2 linked regions of the Cellulosilyticum sp. I15G10I2 genome follow. The protein of the gene in region 1 binds, or shares a complex with, the protein of each later gene. Links are inferred from orthologs where the notes say so. Each region holds a gene or a part of one and is shown in the gene's direction. Other genes may lie near its edges. The genes, in order: secY and secA.

Region 1 (12,119 bases):
GCATAATAGCTAAATTTTCCATAAAAAAATCAGTAATAACTAAAAAAAAACCTTGTCATTATATAGCTTTTAGTGTATACTCAATTTGTTGTGACATTGAGAACGATGATCTAGAAGGTTACCACCTTACAAAAAGGTGAATTTCTAGGGAGCGAATGTCCGGTTCAAGAAACCAGGCGGCAGGTCACTGTACTATATAAACTGATGTCAAGCGCTTTTGTATTAATACAAAGCTTAGAGTAAGTCTGCGCTTATGACACACTAGGTTGAGTGTACAGTCACCACTAGTCGTACTGCTTTCAAAAAAAGTACGAAAAGGAGGGGACTTTTTTTATGGCAAGTCAAAAAATCCGTATTACCCTAAAGGCTTATGATCACAAGTTAATTGATCAAACAGCAGCTGAAATAGTTGCTATTGCTAAGAAAACAGGTGCACAAGTTAGTGGACCAATACCACTACCAACTAAAAAAGAAGTGGTAACAATTTTACGTGCTGTTCACAAGTACAAAGATTCTCGTGAGCAATTCGAAATGAGAACTCATAAAAGACTTATCGATGTTGAAGCTACGCCAAAAACTGGAGATGCGTTAATGCGTATAGATTTACCAGCAGGTGTAGATATCAAAGTAGATGCGAAATAATCTATGAGATTCTAGATTGGGCGATAATCAAGAATCGTCTAGGATGATTGCCAAGGTAGCAATCCGCTGTAGATATTAGGAGGTGTAAAGGAAATGAAAAAAGCAATCATAGCTAAGAAAATAGGTATGACACAAATTTTTGATGAAAATGCAAACTTAATTCCTGTTACTGTATTAGAGGCAGGTCCATGTGTAGTTGTTCAAAAGAAAACTACTGACAATGATGGATATGAAGCGATTCAAGTTGGTTTTGGAGACGTTAAAGAAAGACGTGTTATCAAACCAGCAGCTGGTCACTTTAAAAAAGCAGGCGTTGCTCTTAAAAAACACTTAAAAGAATTCCGTTTGGAAGATATAAGTGCATATGAAGTAGGTACAGAAATCAAAGCAGATGTTTTTGCTGCTGGAGAAAGAGTAGATGTTACTGGTACTTCAAAAGGTAAAGGGTATCAAGGCGCAATCAAAAAATATGGACAAAGCCGTGGACCAATGGCTCATGGTTCTAAATCACATAGAGTAGCAGGTTCTATGGGTGCTGCAACAAGTCCAGGACGTGTTATGAAAGGTAAAGGCCTTCCATCACATATGGGATGTGTTCAAATCACAGTACAAAATCTTGAAGTTGCTAGAGTTGATTTAGACAAAAACTTAATTTTACTTAAAGGTGCAGTTCCAGGACCTAAAGGTACAATCATCGCTATAAAAGATAGCGTTAAAGCTTAATGACTGGTGAGAAAGGAGGAACAATAATGGCAAAAGTAGCTGTTTATAATATGGACGGACAACAAGTAGGTGAAGTTGAATTAAATGATTCAATCTTTGCAGTAGATGTAAAAGAACACTTAGTGCATGCAGCAGTTGTTGCACATCTTGCAAATAGACGTCAAGGAACACAAAGTGCTAAAACCCGTGCTGAAGTACGTGGTGGTGGTAGAAAACCATGGAGACAAAAAGGTACAGGTAGAGCAAGACAAGGTTCTATTCGTGCAGTACAATGGACAGGTGGTGGGGTTGCATTCGCGCCAAAACCTCGTGACTACTCTATTAGACTTAACAAAAAAGAAAGAAGACTTGCATTAAAATCAGCTTTAACTAGCAGAGTTAATGGCAGCAAATTCATTGTATTAGATTCATTAGAGCTAGCAGAGATCAAAACAAAAACAATGAAAAATATATTAGATACTCTTAAATTAAATAAAGCACTTATCGTTACAGATGGCGATACAAGCAAAAATGTAATGTTATCAGCACGTAATATTCAATCAATCAAAACATCAGCTGTTAATAACATTAATGTATATGACATCTTAAAATACGATACATTCGTAGTAACAAAAGATGCACTTAACAAAATCGAGGAGGTGTACGCATAATGGCAGATTTAAAATTTTATGACGTCATTTTAAAGCCAGTAGTTACTGAAAAAAGTATGAACGCTATGGCAGAAAAAAAATACACATTCCTAGTACAAAAAACTGCAACTAAAGGTCAAATCAAAGATGCAGTAGAAAAAATGTTCGAAGGAACAAAAGTAGAAAAAGTTAATACGGCTAATTACGAAGGTAAAACAAAACGCCGTGGCAAGTCAGTTGGTAAAACAAGTGACTACAAAAAAGCAATTGTTAAACTTAACCAAGATAGTAAAGACATTGACTTTTTCCAAGGAATGTAGTTTAATAGATAAAGATGAAACACACGGCTAAGTGTAAATGCATTGATTGAAAGGAGTGAAAGTGCGATGGGTATCAAAAAATATAGACCATATACCCCTTCAAGAAGACATATGACTTCTTCATCATTTGAAGAAATCACAAAAACAACTCCTGAAAGATCTTTAATGGTTACTTTAAAGAAAAACTCAGGAAGAAACAACCAAGGGAAAATTACAGTTCGTCATCGTGGCGGCGGATATAAAATTAAATATAGAATCATCGACTTCAAACGTAATAAAGATGGTGTACCAGCAACTGTTGTAGGTATCGAATATGATCCAAACAGAACAGCAAATATTGCATTACTTGCTTATGCGGATGGAGAAAAAAGCTATATTTTAGCTCCAGTAGGGCTTAAAGTAGGCGACAAATTAATGAGTGGTGAAACAGCGGAAATTCGCATTGGAAACGCACTCAGAATGAAAGATATGCCAATAGGTGCTACTATTCATAACCTTGAAATGAAACCAGGCAAAGGCGGGCAGCTTGTTCGTGCAGCAGGTATGTCAGCACAGCTTATGGCTAAAGAAGGCAAGTATGCAACAGTTAAACTTCCTTCAGGAGAAATGAGACTTTTACCTATCGAGTGTAGAGCTACAATAGGTCAAGTTGGTAACATCGATCATGAGCTTATCAATATTGGTAAAGCAGGACGTAAACGTCATATGGGTATTCGCCCTACAGTTCGTGGATCTGTTATGAACCCTAACGATCACCCTCACGGTGGTGGAGAAGGTAGATCACCAATTGGACGTCCAAATCCATGTACACCTTGGGGTAAACCAGCTCTTGGATACAAAACAAGAAAGAAAAATAAGCAATCAAACAAATATATTGTACGTGCTCGTAACAAAAAATAATGTAAAGTAGTGAAGGGAGGCATCATTAATGGCTCGTTCCATCAAAAAAGGACCATTTGCTGATAAACATTTATTAAAGAAAATAGATGAAATGAACGCAGCGGATGAGAAAAAAGTAATCAAATCATGGTCACGTCGTTCAACAATATTCCCTAGCATGGTAGGACATACTATCGCTGTACATGACGGAAGAAAACATGTTCCAGTTTTTGTAACAGAAGATATGGTAGGACATAAATTAGGTGAATTTGCATTAACAAGAACTTACCGTGGTCATGGTAAAGATGCAGAAAAGAAATCAAGAGTTCGTTAATTAATTATTTACGGAAGGAGGTCTTTAAAAATGGCAAAAGGACATAGAAGCCAGATCAAAAAAGAGAGAAATGCTCAAAAAGACTCAAGACCAAAAGCAAAAGTAACATTTGTACGTTTATCTAGTACTAAGGCAAATATCGTGCTTAACCAAATCAAAGGAAAAGATGTTAATACTGCACTTGCAATCTTAGCATACACACCAAGATACGGTGCACGTATTATAGAAAAATTAGTAAAATCAGCTGTAGCAAATGCTGAGCATAATAATAGTATGGAGACAGCTAACTTATTTGTTGAAGAAGCCTTTTCTACTAAAGGGCCAACACTTAAAAGAATTCGTCCACGTGCTCAAGGTCGTGCTTATAGAATCGACAAACAAACAAGCCACATTACAGTGGTACTAAATGAAAGATAAGGAGGTTAGGTATGGGCCAAAAAGTCAATCCTCATGGATTAAGAGTAGGTGTTATCAAAGGTTGGGATGCCAGATGGTATGCAGATAAAAAAGACTTTGCTAATAACCTAGTAGAAGATAATAAAATCAGAAAATTCATTAAGAAAAAATTATATTCAGCTGGCATAGACAAAATTGAAATTGAAAGAATGTCTAAACGTGTTAGAATCCACGTTCATACATCTAAACCAGGGATCGTAATTGGTAAGGGTGGATCATCTATTGATGAGCTTCGTAAGCAAGTAGAAAAGCTTACGGCAAACAAAGTTGCAATCAACATTGTTGAAGTAAAGCGTCCAGAAGCATGTGCACAACTCGTTGCTGAAAATATTGCACTTCAACTTGAAAACCGTGTTTCATTCCGTCGTGCGATGAAACAAGCTATGGGTAAATCATTCAAAGCTGGAGCAAAAGGTATTAAAGTTCAATGCTCAGGTCGTTTAGGCGGAGCAGAAATGGCACGTACAGAGCATTATTCAGATGGCACTATTCCACTCCAGACATTAAGAGCGGATATTGAATATGGATTTGCAGAAGCAGATACAACTTACGGTAAGATCGGTGTTAAAGTGTGGATATACAAAGGAGAGGTACTTCCACAAAAAGTTAAAAAGGAAGGGAGCGCTAACTAATGTTAATGCCTAAAAGAGTAAAGCGTCGCAAACAATTCCGTGGACGTATGACAGGTAAAGCTACCCGTGGAAATAAAATTACTTATGGTGATTTTGGTATTGTTGCAATGGAACCAGCATGGGTAAAATCAAACCAAATCGAAGCTGCCCGTATTGCGATGACACGTTATATCAAACGTGGTGGTAAAGTATGGATTAAAATATTCCCAGATAAACCAGTAACAGCTAAACCAGCAGAAACACGTATGGGTTCTGGTAAAGGTTCACCTGAGTATTGGGTAGCAGTAGTTAAACCAGGTAGAGTAATGTTTGAATTATCAGGTGTAGCAGAAGAAACAGCTAGAGAAGCGTTAAGACTTGCAGTTCACAAATTACCTATGAAATGCAAGATAGTATCTCGTGCTGAACAAGAAATGGCAGGTGATGGTAGTGAAGAGTAGAGCATTCTTAGAAGAATTAATAACAAAAACATCTGAAGAGCTAAACGTTGAGTTGGTGAATGCGAAAAAAGAACTTTTTAACTTAAGATTTCAAAATGCTACCAATCAACTCGATAATACAGCAAGAATTAAAGAAGTAAGAAAGAATATCGCACGTATTCAAACTATTATTACACAAAAAGCAACTGTGTAATAGAGAGGAGGCTAAGTCGTGTCAGAAAGAAATATGCGAAAAGTATTAATGGGTAACGTTGTAAGCAATAAAATGGATAAAACGATTACTGTTGCAGTAGTAAACAATGTAAAACATCCTCTTTACGGTAAAATCGTAAAAAGAACTTATAAATTACATGCTCATGATGAAAACAATGAGTGTCAAATCGGCGATAAAGTTAGAGTAATGGAAACAAGACCACTATCTAAGTCAAAACGTTTTAGACTTGTTGAAATTGTAGAAAAAGCAAAATAGTATTAGTAATCTTGAAAGGAGGTCACTTCTCATGATCCAACAAGAAAGTAGATTAAGAGTAGCTGATAATACAGGAGCAAAAGAATTACTTTGCATTCGTGTATTAGGTGGTTCTACCAGAAGATACGGCAGTATTGGTGATGTTATCGTTGCTGCGGTTAAAGATGCAACACCAGGCGGCGTTGTTAAAAAAGGTGACGTTGTTAAAGCTGTTATCGTACGTACTAAAAAAGGTGTAAGAAGAGCTGACGGTTCATACATTAAATTTGATGAAAATGCAGCTGTTATCATAAAAGAAGATAAAAACCCAAGAGGAACACGTATTTTTGGACCAGTAGCAAGAGAGTTAAGAGAAAAGAAATACACAAAAATCTTATCACTTGCTCCAGAAGTTTTATAAGGAGGTGCAAATAGTGAAAACTAAACTTAAAAAAGGCGACAGAGTAATAATCATCGCTGGCAAAGACAAAGGTAAAGAAGGTAATGTTAATTTTATTGACCGCAAAAATGGTCGTGTGGTTGTAGATGGGTGCAACATGATTACTAAGCACCAAAAACCAAATGCAGCTGGTCAAGGCGGATTAATTCAAAGAGAAGCACCTGTACACATTTCTAACGTTATGTATGTGCACAATGGAAAACCAGCCCGTTTAGGCGTACAAATAAACGACGGTAAAAAAGTTCGCGTAGCGATCGTAAACAAAGACCGTTTCGTGATTGACTAATAGGCGAAAGGAGGTAATAGGCTATGAGTAGATTAAAAGAGATATATAATACTGAGATCATGAGTGCCATGACTCAAAAATTTAATTATAAAAATCAATTACAAGTTCCAAAAATCGAAAAAATAGTAATTAACATGGGTGTTGGTGAAGCAAAAGATAATGCGAAAGTATTAGAGAGTGCTGTAAGTGATATGCAAACTGTATCAGGACAAAAACCAGTTATTACTAAAGCTAAAAAATCTGTAGCGGCATTTAAACTTCGTGAAGGGATGCCAATCGGATGTAAAGTAACACTTCGCGGTAAAAAAATGTATGAATTTCTTGATCGTTTAGTAAACTTAGCACTTCCACGTGTACGTGACTTCCGTGGTATCAGCGCTACTGCATTTGATGGTCGTGGTAACTATGCATTAGGTATTAAAGAACAACTTATTTTCCCGGAAATTGAGTACGACAAAATCGATAAAGTTCGTGGTATGGACGTCATTATTGTAACAACAGCTCAAACAGATGAAGAAGCACGTGAGCTCTTGACACAATTTGGAATGCCATTTCAAAAATAAGGAGGGTAAGCAAAGTGGCAAAAACATCTATGAAAGTTAAGCAACAAAAAACCGCTAAATTTTCAACTCAAGAATATACAAGATGTCGTATTTGTGGACGTCCGCATGCATATATAAGAAAATTTGGTATATGTCGTATATGTTTTAGAGAATTAGCATATAAAGGTCAGATTCCAGGCGTTAAAAAAGCAAGCTGGTAATAATGGAAAGGAGGCAAATAAAATGACAATGAGCGATCCTATTGCAGATATGCTTACAAGAATCAGAAATGCAAATGTTGCAAAACATGATATTGTTGAAGTTCCTGCATCAAAAATGAAAAAAGCAATTTCTGAAATTCTTTTAAATGAGGGATATATTAAAGGATACGAAGTTATAGAAGATGGCGTTAAAGGAACTATTCGTGTAACTTTAAAATATGGCAAAGATAAAAATCAAAAAGTAATTTCAGGTTTAAAGAAAATTTCTAAACCAGGTCTTCGTGTATACGCAGACACTGATAACTTACCAAAAGTATTAGGTGGACTTGGAACAGCAATTATTTCAACAAGTAAAGGTGTAATTACTGACAAAGACGCTAGAAAACTTGGCGTAGGCGGAGAAGTTATCGCGTTTATTTGGTAATAAAGATAAAAAGTTTAAGGAGGTGCGACCATGTCACGTATTGGTAAATTACCAATCGAGGTTCCAGCAGGTGTTACTGTTACAAAAGCTGAAGGCAATGTAGTAACAGTTAAAGGGCCAAAAGGAACACTTACAAGAACATTCGATAGTGCAATGAATATTACACTTGAAGATAATCAGGTCTTAGTTACAAGACCAAACGATTTAAAAAGAAACAGATCACTTCATGGATTAACAAGAACACTTGTTTCAAACATGGTTGAAGGTGTGACAAATGGCTTCAATAAAGTGTTAGAAATCAATGGTGTTGGATATAGAGCAGCGAAACAAGGCAAGAAATTAGTTCTTTCATTAGGATACTCTCACCCAGTTGAAATGGAAGATCCAGAAGGAATCACATCAGTAGTTGAAGGTAATAAAATTACTATTTCAGGTATTAACAAAGAACATGTTGGACAATTTGCGGCTGAGATCAGAACTAAACGTCCGCCAGAGCCATACAAAGGCAAAGGTATTAAGTACGTTGATGAAATAATCAGACGTAAAGAAGGTAAAACAGGTAAAAAATAAGAGTAAAGGGGTGAAATAAGAATGATAACTAAAGCATCACGTAGTAAAATTCGTGTAAAAAAGCATATGAAAATGCGTAATAAGCTTCAAGGAACTACTGAGAGACCAAGACTTGCAGTATATAGAAGTGAAAAACACATTTATGCTCAGATTATAGATGATACAAAAGGTAGTACATTAGTATCGGCTTCTACTGTTGAAAAAGAGCTTGCTAAAGCCTTAGAAGCTACATCAAATGTTGATGCAGCAAAAGCTGTTGGCGAAGCAGTTGCAAAAAAAGCCCTTGCTAAAGGTATTAATGAAGTTGTTTTTGACCGTGGAGGATTCTTATACCATGGTAGAGTAAAAGCATTAGCAGATGCAGCTCGCGCTGCTGGATTACAATTCTAGTAAAGGAGGGACATACGGTGGCTAAAAAGCTAAATATTGATCCTAGTACATTAGATCTTCAGGAAAAAGTTGTTACGATTAAACGTGTAACAAAAGTTGTAAAAGGTGGTCGTACTTTCCGTTTCTCTGCTTTAGTAGTAGTTGGAGATGGAAATGGTCACGTTGGCGTTGGACTTGGTAAAGCAATGGAAATTCCAAACGCTATTGAGAAAGCTATTCAAGATGCTAAAAAGAACTTAATTTATATTGAAAGAAATGACGCAGACAGCGTTTATCATGAATTCGTTGGTGAATTTGGAAGTGCAAGAGTACTTCTTAAACCAGCTAAAGAAGGTACAGGAGTTATTGCAGGAGGTCCAGCACGTGCTGTACTTGAACTTGCAGGCGTTCGTAATATTAGAACGAAATCTCTTGGTTCTAACAATAAGAAAAATGTAGTACATGCAACAATTGAAGCACTTGCTTCACTCAAAACACCAGCAGAAGTTGCTAAACTTCGTGGAAAAACAGTAGAAGAGCTTCTAGGATAAGGAGGAATGTTCAAGTGGCTAAAATTAAAGTAACATTAGTAAGATCCACAATCGGGGCAATTCCAAAACATAAAAAAACTGTAGAAGCGCTCGGGTTAAGAAAGATCAATAGTTCAAATATACACGAAGATAATACAGCAATTCGTGGGATGGTAGATCAAGTTAGACATTTAGTAAAAGTAGAAGCAATAAGCGAGTAATAAAAGGCTTAAAGAGAAGGAGGTGCAAGGAAGCATGAATTTAAATGAATTAAGACCAGTAGAAGGTTCAAAAAGAGATTCTTTCCGTGTAGGCCGTGGACATGGTTCAGGAAACGGAAAAACAGCGGGAAGAGGACATAAAGGACAAAATTCTAGAACTGGCGGTGGTGTTAGACCAGGTTTTGAAGGGGGGCAAATGCCTTTATACAGAAGACTTCCAAAACGTGGTTTTACAAACCGTAATAGTTTAGAAATAGTAGGTATTAATGTAGATTTATTAAATCGCTTTGAAGATGGCGCTGTAGTAACAGTTGAAGCTATGATAGAAGCTGGAATCATCAAAAATCCAAGAGATGGGGTTAAAATTCTTGGGAAAGGTGATCTAACAAAGAAATTAACTGTTAAAGCAAATGCATTTAGTGCAGGTGCTAAAGAGAAAATTGAAGCTGTGGGTGGAAAAATAGAAGAGGTGATGTAGGTGGATTTATTCAAAACTCTTAAAAATGCATGGAGAGTGCCAGAACTACGCAAAAAAATTATTTTCACACTTTGGATGTTTCTTATTGTAAGAATAGGTGCACATATTACGGTACCAGGAATTAATACAGATGCAGTTATAGCTATGATGAATCAAAACGCGGGGAATGTTTTGAATCTAATGGATGTTATAACAGGTGGAGCATTTAAAACCATGGCACTTTTCGCTTTTGGAGTAGGGCCATATATTACAGCAAGCATTATTATGCAGCTTTTACAAATTGCAATAACTAAGCTTGAGGAGCTCGCAAAAGAAGGGGAGCAAGGCAGAAAGAAAATTAACAAATATACACGTTATGTAACATTAGCCCTTGCCTTAATTCAATCATCAGCAACAACGCTTACACTTAGCAGACAGCAACCAAGTGTACTTGTAGATAATACAATATGGACATTTGTGGTAGTTGTTATCTCATTTGTAGCAGGTTCAATGCTCGTGATGTGGATAGGGGAACAAATTACGCAAAAAGGCATAGGAAATGGTATATCACTTATTATCTTTATTAATATTATTTCTAGACTTCCACAAAACTTCATCGTATTATTCCAGACACATGGTTATTTAATACCAACAATAATCGTATTATTATTTATACTCGTAATAGGTTTTGTTGTATTAATGGCTCAAGGAGAAAGAAGAATTGCAGTACAGTATGCAAAACGTACTGCTGGACGTAAAGTTTATGGCGGACAATCACAACATATTCCTATTAAAGTCAACTTAGCAGGGGTATTGCCAATTATCTTTGCAATGTCTATTATGAATTTCCCAGAAATTGTTACTAATTTATTTGGGGGAACAACAAATGAAATATGGGGTACAGTACTTAGATTTTTAAGATGGACACATCCAGTAGGAACAGTAATCTATGTAGTACTTATATTTGCATTTGCTTTCTTCTATTCAACTATTGCATTTAATCCAATGGAAATTGCATCTAACATGAAAAAAGGTGGCGGATTTATACCCGGTATAAGACCAGGGAAACCAACATCAGATTATTTATCAGATGTTGCATCTCGTATCACACTACTTGGAGCTATCTTTTTAGCAATACTTGCAGTTATTCCACTCGTATTTGAATATACATTAAACGTGCAAGTAGCGTTTTCAGGAACATCACTTCTCATTATTGTTGGTGTTGCATTAGAAACACTTAAACAAATGGAATCACAGATGTTAATGAGACATTATAAAGGATTTTTATAAGAAGATAGGAGGTTGCCGTAATGAGATTGATATTACTCGGAGCGCCAGGAGCAGGTAAAGGGACTCAAGCAGAAATGCTTACAAAATTATATGATATTCCATGTATCTCGACAGGCAATATTTTTAGAGAACATATCTCTAACAACACAGACTTAGGCAAACAAGCAAAAGCTTATATGGATCAAGGTCAACTCGTACCAGATTCTCTTGTTATAGAACTTGTAAAAAGCAGAATTACACAAGATGACTGTAAAAATGGCATGATTTTTGATGGATTTCCAAGAACCATTCCACAAGCAGAAGCATTAGATGCTATGCTTGCAGACTTAAATATACCAATAGATTACGTTGTTAATGTAGAGGTACCCGATGAACTTATTGTTGATCGTATGGCTGGTAGAACTGTTTGCCCAAGCTGCGGCGCTTCTTATCATAAGATAAGTAAAAAAGAAGACATAGCAGGCATATGTAACGCATGCAGCACAAATCTAGTCCAAAGAGAAGATGATAAAGAAGAAACAGTTAAAAAAAGATTAGAAATCTATCATGCACAAACAGAACCACTTATTGCACACTACAAAGCTCAAGGCAAAGTTCTTGATGTTCATGGAGTAGGTACAGTGGAAGAAGTACGTGCAGCAGTAAAGAAAGCATTAGGAGTGAATTAGGATGCCAATCCCCATTAAATCTGATATGGAAATAAGTTTAATGAAAGAGGCAGCGCATATATTAATAGAGGCTCACGAACTAGTGGGTAAAGCAGTACAAGAAGGTATTACAACCAAAGAGTTAGATGCTATTGCAGAAACGTTTATAACAAGTAAACATGCACTGCCATCTTTTAAAGGTTATTGTGGATACCCAGCATCAGCTTGTATTTCTATTAATGAAGAAGTTGTACACGGGATTCCAGGTAAACGCAAGTTAAAACAAGGTGATTTAGTGAGCGTGGACCTTGGGGTATACTACAAAGGATATCACTCAGATGCTGCAAGATCTTATACTGTCGGAGATGTATCCCCTGAGATATTAAAACTGATAGAAGTTACGAAACAGAGCTTTTTTGAAGGTTTAAAATATGCAAAACCAGGCAATCATCTAGGACAGATATCTGTTGCAATACAAACTTATGTTGAAACTAATGGATTTTCGGTAGTAAGAGATTTAGTTGGGCATGGGATAGGAAGAGAATTGCACGAAGAACCACAAGTTCCAAACTACAAGACACCTGGAAGAGGACCAAAAC
Region 2 (12,333 bases), on another replicon or contig:
CGATAGATCTCAATAAAAAATATACAGATCTATCGGCAGGGCAGAAAAAACAATTTGCGCTTATTATGGCGCTTTCGCACAGACCAAAACTTATATTGCTTGATGAACCAACAGTTAATCTAGATCCTGTGGTTAGAAATGAAATTTTAGATATTCTTATGGAACATATGCAAAATGAAGAGGTCTCCGTTTTTTACTCAACGCACATTACCACAGACCTCGAAAAAGCAGCTGACTATATTGTTTATATTAAAGAGGGAAAGATTATGCTTAACCAGGAAAAACAACAACTCGTCACAGAGTATTGTATCGTAAAAGGTCCTAAGAGCTTACTAGAAAAGGATACTAAAAAGCACTTAATTGGTTTTAGAAAAACTAGTCTAGGATTTGAAGCGCTTGCAGTGGGTAGAAAACATATACAGGAGATTTTTGGAGAAGAAGTCAAGTATGTTACCCCAACTATTGAAGAGATCATGTTATTTTTATCAGAAAAGAAGGGAGTACAATAGAATGCATAAAGTAGGTTTGTTGGTTAAAAAAGACTTAATTTACCTTTATACTTCTTTAAGAAAGTTAATTTTTTTAGCAATCATATTTTCAGTTGTAATTCCAATAAGTAATGTGGTATTTGCTTTTGGTGTTCCTCTGATGATGGGGTATTTACTTACATATGCGGTTTTTGCATATGAGGAAAAAAATAAAATGCATTTATTCAATATGTCCTTACCTATAAATAGAAAAGAGCTTTGTACTTGTAAATATGTAACAGCACTGATTTATATAGCTGCAAGTATTATACTAACGATGTTAGGGGCTGCATTATCTATTGCCATTCAAGAAACAGACAGTTGGAAGAATTCTATGAGTTTTACAGCCAGTGTAATGTGTATGCTGTTTGTAATTGCACTAACCTACCATGCGATTATCCTGCCGTTAATTATGTATTTTGAAACAATAAAAATGAAGTATATTATGTTTATACTTTATGTGAGTTCATTTGCAGCAGTAGGAGTATTAGGCGGAGAAAATTTAACTAGAACACAAGTTTTTATCGAACAAAATTTAACTTATAAGATGAGTTTAGTGTTGCTGTTAGTAAGTATGTTATTATATATTATATCCTATAGTGTAAGTGTAAGTTTATACGCTTCTAAAGAGTTTAAGTGATAATCTTACTGAGATGATAGAACAGTTAATAAATTTTAAAACTCTTATACATAGAAGGTTATAGGAGTTTTTTAGTGTAACTTAGTAGAATATTACGCTCACATATTATCAATACTATGTTATAATTAACTTATAAAAATGGCAAATTATTTCATATAATTAATAAGAGATATTAAGCTTTAAAACAAATACTAGGAGGCCGTATGAGAATATTAATAACTAATGATGATGGTATTCATGCAAGAGGGATACAAGTGTTAGCTAAAGAGATGGCTAAAAAACACGAGGTTCTGATTGTTGCTCCAAGAGAGCAAAAGAGTGCATCGAGTCATTCTATTTCCATTCACGAACCTATAAGAGTAAGGGAAGAAAAGCTAGATGCACTGGCGTGTAAAGCTTATAGCGTAGTCGGCACACCAGCTGACTGTACACAGATAGGGGTATCTTTACTCGGCAAAAACATAGATTTAGTATTATCAGGCATCAATAGAGGACTAAATTGCGGAACAGATATATTGTATTCAGGAACAGTATCAGCAGCAATCGAAGGTGCTATTTATAACATTCCTTCAATTGCTGTTTCAATGGAAGTGGATTGGGAGAAAGAAGATGAAACATATGAAAAAGCTGCGAGGTGGACAAGTAAAATCATTGATTGCGCTTATCATACGCATCTAAGAAAAAATGTAGTACTTAATTTAAATATTCCTCACATAAATGAAGATGCAATTAAAGGATTAAAGGTATGCCGACTTGGAAAATCTACGTATCAAACAGAATATGTGTTAGTAGAAGAAAAAGATGATAAGGTTTATACTGTAAAGGGAACAAGAAACAAAATAGAGGAAGAAGATTCAGATCTCTATTATTTATCACAAGGATATGTTACCTTAACGCCTCTTCATTTTGATTTTACGGATTTTAAATTATTAGACGAAGTGGAAAAACATTTTAATAACAATAACTAACTTGACGAAATAGAAGAGGATATTCAAATAAATAGATATAAAATGATAAATAGAAATCTTAGAAATTATGATATAATATAGAGAAACAACATTGTAAAAAAGATTAAAAGATGCAAAGGAGAATGGGATATGGCTAAGATTATTTGCCCAGGGGAGTTGTTAATTGATTTTGTGTGTGATGATAGGGATACAAAACTTCAAGATGGCGAACACTTTATAAAAAAAGCAGGAGGTGCTCCGGCTAACGTATGTGCAGCTATTGTAAAGCTAGGGTCCACGGCGGCTTTTGTAGGTAAAGTAGGAAAAGATAGTTTCGGAAGATTTTTACATGACATGGTAGAAAACTTAGGGGTAGAGACTAAATATTGTCTGGAAGATGATAAATATAACACAACCCTTGCATTTGTATCATTAACAGCAGACGGCGAAAGAGATTTCGAGTTTATGCGGGGTGCAGATGAAAATTTAAAAGTGGAAGATATTTTCTTTGAAGATTTTAGTGAAAGCACCATTATTCATCTAGGAAGTGCCACAGCACTACTCGGCGGAGAACTTTATAAAACGTATTTAGCTTTTACAGATTATGCACTCAAAAATAATAAAGTCATTTCTTTTGATCCTAATTTTAGAGAAGCTCTTTTTGGGGAGAACCCAAGCTTATTTAGAGAAAGATGTAAGGAAGTTATAAAAGTATCAGATATTATCAAAGTATCTTTAGAGGAAGCAAACCTTATTACAGAAGAAGACGATGAAATAAAGATGATAGATAAGCTGCATGATCTTGGAGCAAAAGTCGTAACGATCACCAAAGGAAAAGATGGTTCAATACTATCTATTCATAAAGAGAAAGTGATTGTGCCGAGTGTACCTGTTAAGATGGTTGACGCTACAGGAGCGGGGGATGCTTATATAGGGGCAGTCCTAGCACAAATAGCGGAAGAAAAAAATCCAAAAGATACTTTGGCAAATATTAAAAAAATGAAAGAGATTATTGCTGTAGCGAATAAAGTAGGCGCTAAAACGACAGAAAGCTATGGTGCCATACAAGCTATTCCACGTTTAGAAGACATTTTATAGAAACATTGAATAGATACATTTAAACGCTATGCATTGAGCTAAAGAGCTGTCATACTAAATGTCATTAGGATATTTAGTATGACAGTTTATTATTATGTTAAAAGATACGTGCATAGGAATACATTGCAGTAAACAAAGCGATTATGTTATACTGTCAATCAATACGAAAATTTAAAAATTAAGTGTAGTAGAAAGTTTACAGGGGGAACTATGAATAATACAAGAAAGATACCTGCTTGGATTGGAGATTTATTACTTGTTATTACAGCTCTTGTTTGGGGAGGCGGATTTATTGGAGTTCAAAAGTCATTGGAGACCATTACACCTTTTTATATGATAGGATTTAGATTTGCGATAGCTTCTATAATGCTTCTGATTGTTTTTTGGAAAAAAATAAGAAAAGTTAAGTTAAGTGATTTACTAGCAGGAGGAATAATAGGAGCTTTTTTATTTTTGGGATTTACTTTTCAAACAACAGCAGCTCTTTACTTAAATATAGGTAAGCTTGCTTTTTTAACAGCACTTAATGTGCTTGTAGTCCCTTTTTTAGTGTATATAGTTTATAGAGAACATATTAAAAGCTATAATGTTATAGCAGGATTTATAGCTGTAATAGGTTTTGGCTTTTTGAATCTTACAAAGGATACGGGGTTAAGTTTAGGGATAGGCGAAATATTAGGTGTAATGTGTGCAGTTGCTTTTGCAGCCCATATTACAGCTTTGGGACATTATTCAAAAAAAGATGATCTTATTATATTAGCTGTTCTTCAAATGATAGTATGTTGTATTTTGGGCTTTATTTGTGCCTTTATCTTTGAAAAACCACCGGCGCAAGTAACTATGGAAATGGCTGTTCCAATTATATACTTAGGTGTGTTTAGTACATTTATTGCATTTTTATTCCAAACCATAGGTCAAAAGTATACCTCATCATCAAGAGCTGCACTAATATTGTGTACAGAGTCGGTTTTTGGAATTGTTTTTTCTGTCCTTTTTCTAAAAGAAGTTGTTACGATTAATATTATAGTAGGTGCAGTACTTATATTTGGAAGTGTTGTACTCGCAGAATACATGCATATAAGAGCAACTGTAAAAGCATAAAATAAACAGCTTGCAAAAGTATATAAGGATCTATATAATGAAAAAGGAAAATTGCATATAGACAGTTCGTGAACCTCCTGTCTTTAAATAAAACTACGGTGAATAAAAAAGTTGATTTACATAGTCTTATAAAAGATTATTTTCTGTTAATAAACTTAGATATTTGCTAGGATTTATAATTAAGTATTTTATTGAGGGCCGCTTGGCAGCCAGGGGATATTTTTTGCCTCTCCCGCCTACCCACAGCCAAACCCGAGTCGAGTCAAAAAACATCCCCTGACTACCTCGCTGGTATTTATCAGTTATAAATATACTTATTAAATTCAAACATAGTTTATATATGAGCCTATGTGTTAAGCTAAATCTATTTATAGAAGAAAATAATACAATACATATTACTTTATAAGGTATTTAGAAAGCGTGTAATAAACTAGAAGAAGTCTATTTGTCGTAGGAATTTATCCTGCGACTTTTTTATTATGTGGAAAAAAAGAGTGAAACTCATTTTTCAAACAGGAGTATAATGGGAAACAGTAATATGCACAATAATCACAAGGAGGATATTATGAAAATTACAACTAAAATTATTGTAAAAACAGCTGCAGTAGCAGCCATTTATACAGTGTTTACATTAGGACTTGCTTTTATGAGCTATGGAAACATTCAGTTTAGGGTATCAGAGATTATGACACTTTTAGCCTTTTTTGATCCAACCTATATTGGGGGACTAACACTTGGATGTTTTCTTGCAAATTTATTAGGACCAAATGGGTTGCCGGATGCACTTATAGGTACGCCAGCTACGTTTATTAGTGTTATTGCTATTGCTATAACAGGCAAAGTGACTAAAAAAAGTAAGATAGGATTACTTATAGCTTCTTTGTGGCCTACGGTATTTAATGGGTTAATAATAGGATATCTGCTGCATAAAATGTTTAACCTGCCGCTTTTACTAACGATACTAGAGGTAGCAGCAGGAGAGTTTACAGTTATAACCCTAGTTGGGGTACCAATATTTCTTATTCTTTTAAATAAGTATAATCATTTATTAACAACAATTTTTAAAAATCAGTAATAAAAATAGTTTTTTTTTCTAATATTAAGAAGGATATTTGTTTTTTTTATCGAATAATATAAGTATAGTCAAGTCATCAAAAGACATGTGATTTGGCTGAAAGGAGAGAGAGAGATGAAACATAACATTACTGGCAAAAATATTGACCTTACAGCAGCACTCGAAAATGCAGTTGTAGAAAAACTTAATAAGCTTGATAAATATTTTAGTGACAATGTAGAAGCTCAAGTTACACTCATAGTAGAAAAATTGAGTCATGTTATTGAAATAACAATTCCTTTTAATGGTTCTGTACTACGTGCAGAAGTAGAAGGCAAGAATATGTACAATATTATTGATGATGCAGTAGCTATCATTGAAAAACAAGTTAATAAATTCAAAAATAAATTAAGATCTAAGCATAGAAATAATGCACCAAGTTTTACACCAGCATTTATGCATCTAACTGATGAAGCTGAGGACGCTATAAAAATAGATAAAAGAAAGAAATTTGCTATTAAGCCTATGGATGCTGAAGAAGCAGTTATGCAAATGGAGCTTGTAGGACATAATTTCTTCGTATATCTAGATGCAGATACAGAAGAGGTAAATGTAGTTTATAAGAGAAGAAATGGAACATATGGTCTTATAGAACCAACTTTAGATTGATAGAATAAATGTAAAAGAGTATTGGAGAGGTTTCGCTTTTATAAGCAACCTTGCCAATACTCTTTTTTTATTTGCTACAGAAGGCTAATTAAGGTATATGACAAAAGGTTAATATAATATATTGAGTTTTCTACATATATTATTTATCATATATGTGTACAATAAGACATGATAGTTTGATATGTTTTTAACTTCAATTTCTTGTGCAACTAAAGCCGCAGCGTAAAAAATACTGCAAAAATAAAACATTAATATTGGTATACATTGTTTTATGCTATTGTGGGCATAATTGGATAATGTGTATGGTTGTAATAAACTTGAATATTTGCTATACTTAATGATAGTGTTTACATATATAACTAGAATAATAGCTAAGTATAGAGAGTGTTTAAATATAAGAAGAGGGTGAAAAGGTTGAAGTTACTTGAGAAGATTTTTGGAAGTCATTCCGAAAGAGAATTAAAAAGAATAGAACCTATTGTCAATCAGATAGAATCTTACGATGAAGCAATGCAGAAATTAACAGATGATGAACTTAAAGCGAAAACTATTGAGTTTAAAGAACGCCTTGAAAAAGGTGAAACATTAGATGATATTTTACCAGAAGCTTATGCTGTGTGTAGAGAAGCGGGATACCGTGTACTTAATATGAAACACTTTAGAGTACAATTAGTTGGTGGGGTTATTCTGCATAATGGACGTATTGCAGAAATGAGAACAGGTGAAGGTAAAACATTAGTTGCGACACTGCCTGTATATCTTAATGCTTTAGAAGGCAAAGGCGTACATGTTGTTACAGTTAACGACTACCTTGCAAAACGTGACTCGGAGTGGATGGGACAACTGTATACGTTTTTAGGACTAAGCGTAGGCTGCATATTAAGTAATATGGAAAATGCAGACAGAAGAGAAGCTTATAACTGTGACATTACCTATGGAACAAATAATGAATATGGTTTTGATTATTTACGTGACAATATGGTTTTATATGCAGAAGAAATGGTACAAAGAGACCTTCACTATGCTGTTATTGACGAGGTTGACTCTGTGCTTATAGATGAAGCAAGAACTCCGCTTATTATTTCGGGCGCAGGTTCTAAGTCCACACATCTTTATAAAGCAGCTGATATTTTTGTACGCAGATTAAAAAAAGGAAGACTGCTAGGTGAAGAAACGGCTATGTCTACTTTAATGCGTGAAGAAATCGAAGAAGAAGGCGATTTTGTAGTTGATGAGAAGCAAAAGACAGTTACACTGACAGCAGAAGGTGTAAAAAAAGCAGAACAATACTTTGGTATAGAAAATCTAGCTGATCCGGATCAGATGGATATTCAGCACCATATTACAATAGCACTTAAAGCGCATAATCTTATGCATAGAGAAAAAGATTATATAGTAAGTGAGGAAGGTGAAATTATCATTGTAGATGAATTCACAGGACGTCTAATGGATGGCCGAAGATATTCAGATGGTCTTCACCAAGCTATTGAGGCTAAAGAAGGTGTAGAAGTTAAAAAAGAAAGTCAGACTCTTGCAACGATTACCTTCCAAAACTATTTCAATAAATACACTAAGAAATCAGGGATGACAGGTACAGCATTAACAGAAGAACATGAATTTAGAGATATTTATGGGATGGATGTTATTGTTATACCAACCAATAAACCTATTAAACGTGTAGATCATGCTGATATTGTTTATAAAACAGAGGCTGCAAAATTTGATGCTGTTATTCAGGATATTAAGGAATGCAATGAAAAAGGACAGCCGGTTCTTGTGGGTACAGTAACCATTGATACATCTGAGCTTTTAAGTAAGCTGCTTAAAAGAGAAGGCGTAAAACATCAAGTGCTTAATGCTAAATACCATGCTAAAGAGGCTGAAATCGTTTCTGAGGCAGGTAAAAAAGGAGCTGTTACGATAGCGACTAACATGGCAGGACGCGGAACAGATATTAAGCTTGAAGAAGGCGTGCAAGAACTTGGCGGGCTTAAAATAATTGGTACAGAGCGCCATGAGTCAAGACGTATTGATAACCAGCTTCGTGGACGTTCAGGCCGTCAAGGAGATCCAGGTGCATCAAGATTTTATTTAGCACTTGAAGATGATCTCATGAGACTGTTTACACCAGAAGCAACACTTAAAATGTTTGATGCATTAGGTATTCCAGATGATGAACCTATTGAACATAAAATTCTGACCCGTGCTATAGAACGTGCTCAGACAAAAGTAGAGAGCAATAACTTCTCTGTTCGTAAACATTTATTAGAATATGATAAAATAATGAATGAGCAACGTGAGATTATATATGGTGAACGTTTTAAAGTGCTTAAAAATGAAAATCTACGTAATAAAGTAGTTGATATGGCTAAAGAAGTAGTGAGTAAGGCTGTTGATAATTGTACTAATGGTATTGAATATGCAGAAGAGTGGGATCTTGCAAGTATGATGGAACATCTTCGCAGTATTATTCCTTTTGAAGCAGTTTCATTTACTAAAGAAGAGCAAGAAAACCTTACAGTAGAAAGCTTAAAAGAACTTCTAAGTGAAAAAGCAGAGAAATTATATGAACAAAAGGAACTTGAAATTGGTGAGCAGCTTAGAGAAATCGAACGTGTATTACTTCTTAGAGTTATTGACCAGAAATGGATGGATCATTTAGATAATATGGAACAAATGAAGCAAGGGATTAATTTGCAGGCATATGGACAAAGAGATCCACTTGTGGAATACCGTTTCTTAAGTTTTGATATTTTTGAAGAGATGATAGAAAATATACAAGAAGAAACAGTAAGAGCACTTTATCATGTAAGGATTATTGTGAATAAAGAAATCAAGAGAGAGAGAGTAGCAGAACCAATAGCTACGAATCACGAAGATACAAGTTTAGGTGCAAAACCAATTGTTAGAAAAGAAAAGATAGGCAGAAATGACCCTTGCCCATGTGGAAGTGGTAAAAAGTATAAAACCTGCTGCGGTAAAAGTGCGTAAAAAGAGTTGTATAAAAAAGGATTATAGCTTGGGCTATAGTCCTTTTTTATTTGAAAAAATATTAATTTGTGTATTGTGCATAATTAAAAAGGTGAAAGATAGTTAGATATATCCTAACATACGATTTTTAAATATATCCAATAAGTATAATAATTTTTATGAATATACAGCATAATGCTGCATATAATAAATTTGGTTATTTTAAAGGAGAGGATGAGGGATATAGATGTGTAGAATTAAAGAGGTATTTAGTAAAAAGTTTGAGACATGCAGCATAACTATTGATGAAGCAGATGTATTTGTAGGAAATAAAAAAAAGATTCCACAAAAAGATTGGACGATTAAGTTTGTTGTAGACGAGGATGAAAGGGGGATATTTTTAGAGTACTATGGGATGAACTCAAGGAATATTCATATGCATGGGCGTATTTATAATGATGGACAGGAACAAATACTTGATGTATTACAAGAATATATAGCCTATAGGCCAAATGTACCAGGGGATAGAGAAAGAGGCACAAAAGAATTTGAACGTTATAATGAGCAAATATTAAATAGGTTAAAAAAGATGCAGTTGTTATAATAAGATGCTTAAGGGTAATACACTTGAAATCTAAAAGTAACATTAAATATCTTTAGCTAATAAAATAGATAAACATTATAAATATATCCATAATGTTTATCTATTTATTAAAAGGATGCGCCGTTGTGATACTGTTATATATCACCAAGTAAGTGCGAGGTAGCGCTAAATTCATTTGTTTTTTAAGATAAAAAATAACCATAAGAATATTTTTTGCATAGAGAATATTATTATGGGTTTTAGATTATTTATCTTATAGAAATAGTATGAGTAAAATAAAAGATTAAATACAAGGAAAAATTTGAAGAATTTCTCCATAAAAAAGGAAAAAATAAAAATCATTAGAAGTTATAAAAAAATAGTAAAAAAACACTTGCATTATGACAAGCTATAAGCTATAATACAAAAGTGCTTGAGATTACAAGCAGTACGGCGGAATAGCTCAGTTGGCTAGAGCACACGGTTCATACCCGTGGTGTCGGGGGTTCAAATCCCTTTTCCGCTACCATCTGGTCGCTTAGCTCAGCTGGGAGAGCATCTGCCTTACAAGCAGAGGGTCATAGGTTCGAGCCCTATAGCGACCATTTGATTATAATTTTAATACATTAAGAGCTGGTATAACTCAAAGTTGTGCTGGCTCTTTTTGTGTGCGCCTAGATATTTTTGATAGGTATAACTTGGACAGTATAAGAATAATATGCCATAGGGATGTTATTTGAGTCGGAGGGATTAGATGCTTAGTATAGTACAAGAAATACTAAAAATGTTAAATGGAGAAAATGATAAAACTTTTACTATAGGTTTTTATATCATTGTTATAGCGGTATTGTTCATTTTCATTTTATTTACTTTTATATGGATTTTAAATAGTACACAGCTTTATAATGCAGTAAGTTATTTTATTAAGCAATATATTATATCCCTAAAGAAAAATTTACCTGATAGGTATCTCTATGCATTAGTAATTATCAGTGGACTTATTATTATTTTAAGTATTTACATAGACTTATATCACTCTGTTTTAGATAAAATGATTCATATAGGGTTATTGTCTGCTATAGGAAAAGCCCTTATCTATGTCGGAATTATTCTTATCCCTACTCTGATTATTATTATTATCAATTATTTTACTCAAAATTTTTTTGATAATAAAGATCTCAAAAGGTCTGAGAGTAATTTGATCTGGCTGCCTGTTATCTGTATATTTATTACTAAAATGCTTTTTTTTTCTGATACGAGACTGCTTTATACAAACAACTTGACTAAGCTTGCCTTAGTTATTGGTCAGATAAGTCTTCTTATATTTGATGCCTTAGTTATTGTTATGAACTACATAGCTATTTATAAAAATATAGAAAAATACATTGTCTATAAGGATTTTGATAAAAAGGGGATTAGAAATTTTAACCGTTTTAAAGTATTTATGGTAGTTTCATGGCTCATTATTCTCTTGCTTAATATTGTTAATATGGTTTACTGGGCTATAGCCCTGGATCCACAGTGTATTAGATATCATGTGAAAGGAAGACATATGGGATTATCCTCAGTTATTTACTTTACAATAATTACTTTTTTTACTGTAGGATATGGTGATATTTCGGCCTACAATTGGTTTGGGCAACTTATTGTATCAGTAATTGTTATCTCGGGCTGGCTTTATATTATTGTAGGCGCTGGCAGTATATTGGCTATAGAAAAAAGATCTAAAGAATAATGTATAAGGAATAACCCATAAATAATGGTTTTCGACAATAAGTTGTGAAAATGAAGAAGGATACTTGTTTTTCCTAGGAAATAAATAAATATAGGTTTATGAAATCAAAGTATATTGTCGCAAAGTTTTTTGAAATATTTCCATATATTTACAAAAATATAAACTCTCTCTTTGTATAATTAATATTACTGTGGAAGGGAGAGATTATGTTGATTCGTACAAAAGAAGAAAAGAGAGAGAAGTTATTTGAAAACTTAAAAATGATTAAGTGGGCACAAGTCATGCTTTGTATTATAGGTTTTTTTCTAAGCAGAATTATTGTGTTTGACACGTTTTATACTTTAAGTGTGTGTTATATAGGTGCAGTATATTTTGATAAAACACTTAGAAAGTGGACAAGTATTATGAGTTTGATAGGTCTTATTTCTTTGGGGGTATTTGATACACACATACTTAAATATTTATTTATTATTATACTCATTGTTTTATTCAGAGGTTATATGTATATGAGCGGTACAAAATTTACATTAAGAAATCAAGCTATTATTACATGTGGCGCAATTTTTTGTATTAATACGCTATTAGTCATTATTAACGGTTTTAAAGTATTTGATGTATTAACAGGATTATTAGAAGCGGTTATTAGTATAGGTTTAGTTGTTATTTTATGCTGTAGTGCAGAAATCATTAGTAAGAATAGAACAGTACAGCTTACTCAAAAAGAAAATATTAGCATGGCTTTTTTTGCAGCATGTGTTCTTGGTGGGTTAGTTGATTTCTACATACAAGTCCCGCTGTTTACACGTATTTACTTTAGAGATGTTATTACCTTTGTAATCATTATTGCAATCACGTATCTTGGGGGAACGAATATAGGTGTAACTATGACGTTGGTCATGAGTACATTGTTAGTTATTATAGGGTATATGCCCCCTCATTTTGTTGCCATCTATACATTGGCAGTACTTACAGGTACGATCTTCGCTACACTAGGCAGAATGGGTGTTAT

Evidence for each region.
Region 2: the proteins of secY (region 1) and secA are in contact, whole or in part, in a crystal structure (PDB 3DIN), measured with the Thermotoga maritima proteins. The link is inferred for Cellulosilyticum sp. I15G10I2 from one-to-one orthologs. Residues at the interface, in WP_004081795.1 of Thermotoga maritima: Glu108, Gly109, Glu110, Glu111, Ala236, Glu237, Arg238, Arg239, Ile240, Thr241, Ile242, Gln243, Tyr244, Ala245, Arg246, Arg247, Val248, Thr249, Gly250, Arg251, Arg252, Val253, Tyr254, Gly256, Ala257, Ser258, Thr259, Tyr260, Leu261, Pro262; in WP_004082002.1 of Thermotoga maritima: Glu261, Ala262, Arg263, Lys300, Ala301, Arg302, Thr303, Ile304, Ile305, Leu323, Tyr324, Asp325, Pro326, Val329, Ser330, Tyr333, Ile336, Lys340, Phe345, Val349, Glu363, Phe364, Tyr374, Ser375, Gly376, Gly377, Glu393, Ile395, Thr482, Ser483.

The regions. Positions count from the first base shown.
Region 1 is NZ_FMMP01000009.1:44,285-56,403, reverse strand. Bases 8,817-11,738 are described here. They hold secY (preprotein translocase subunit SecY), read left to right. Parts: upstream 8,817-9,604; coding sequence 9,605-10,873; downstream 10,874-11,738. Other genes in these bases: map (type I methionyl aminopeptidase), read left to right, coding at 11,543-11,738; BN3326_RS08805 (adenylate kinase), read left to right, coding at 10,894-11,541; rplO (50S ribosomal protein L15), read left to right, coding at 9,161-9,604; rpmD (50S ribosomal protein L30), read left to right, coding at 8,941-9,126; rpsE (30S ribosomal protein S5), read left to right, coding at 8,817-8,926. In the rest of the region: rpsJ (30S ribosomal protein S10), read left to right, coding at 334-642; rplC (50S ribosomal protein L3), read left to right, coding at 736-1,365; rplD (50S ribosomal protein L4), read left to right, coding at 1,392-2,015; rplW (50S ribosomal protein L23), read left to right, coding at 2,015-2,314; rplB (50S ribosomal protein L2), read left to right, coding at 2,381-3,214; rpsS (30S ribosomal protein S19), read left to right, coding at 3,243-3,527; rplV (50S ribosomal protein L22), read left to right, coding at 3,558-3,944; rpsC (30S ribosomal protein S3), read left to right, coding at 3,956-4,615; rplP (50S ribosomal protein L16), read left to right, coding at 4,615-5,055; rpmC (50S ribosomal protein L29), read left to right, coding at 5,045-5,248; rpsQ (30S ribosomal protein S17), read left to right, coding at 5,282-5,524; rplN (50S ribosomal protein L14), read left to right, coding at 5,556-5,924; rplX (50S ribosomal protein L24), read left to right, coding at 5,938-6,249; rplE (50S ribosomal protein L5), read left to right, coding at 6,273-6,812; BN3326_RS08845 (type Z 30S ribosomal protein S14), read left to right, coding at 6,827-7,012; rpsH (30S ribosomal protein S8), read left to right, coding at 7,035-7,436; and 4 more genes. UniProt on the Escherichia coli protein: The central subunit of the protein translocation channel SecYEG. Consists of two halves formed by TMs 1-5 and 6-10.
Region 2 is NZ_FMMP01000014.1:18,072-30,404, forward strand. Bases 6,103-9,238 are described here. They hold secA (preprotein translocase subunit SecA), read left to right. Parts: upstream 6,103-6,450; coding sequence 6,451-9,027; downstream 9,028-9,238. In the rest of the region: BN3326_RS13800 (ABC transporter ATP-binding protein), read left to right, coding at 1-509; BN3326_RS13805 (ABC-2 transporter permease), read left to right, coding at 511-1,167; 5'/3'-nucleotidase SurE, read left to right, coding at 1,371-2,135; BN3326_RS13815 (carbohydrate kinase family protein), read left to right, coding at 2,265-3,212; BN3326_RS13820 (DMT family transporter), read left to right, coding at 3,423-4,313; BN3326_RS13825 (QueT transporter family protein), read left to right, coding at 4,879-5,388; hpf (ribosome hibernation-promoting factor, HPF/YfiA family), read left to right, coding at 5,503-6,036; BN3326_RS13840 (hypothetical protein), read left to right, coding at 9,254-9,610; BN3326_RS13855 (ion channel), read left to right, coding at 10,344-11,324; spoIIE (stage II sporulation protein E), read left to right, coding at 11,534-12,333. UniProt on the Escherichia coli protein: Required for protein export, interacts with the SecYEG preprotein conducting channel.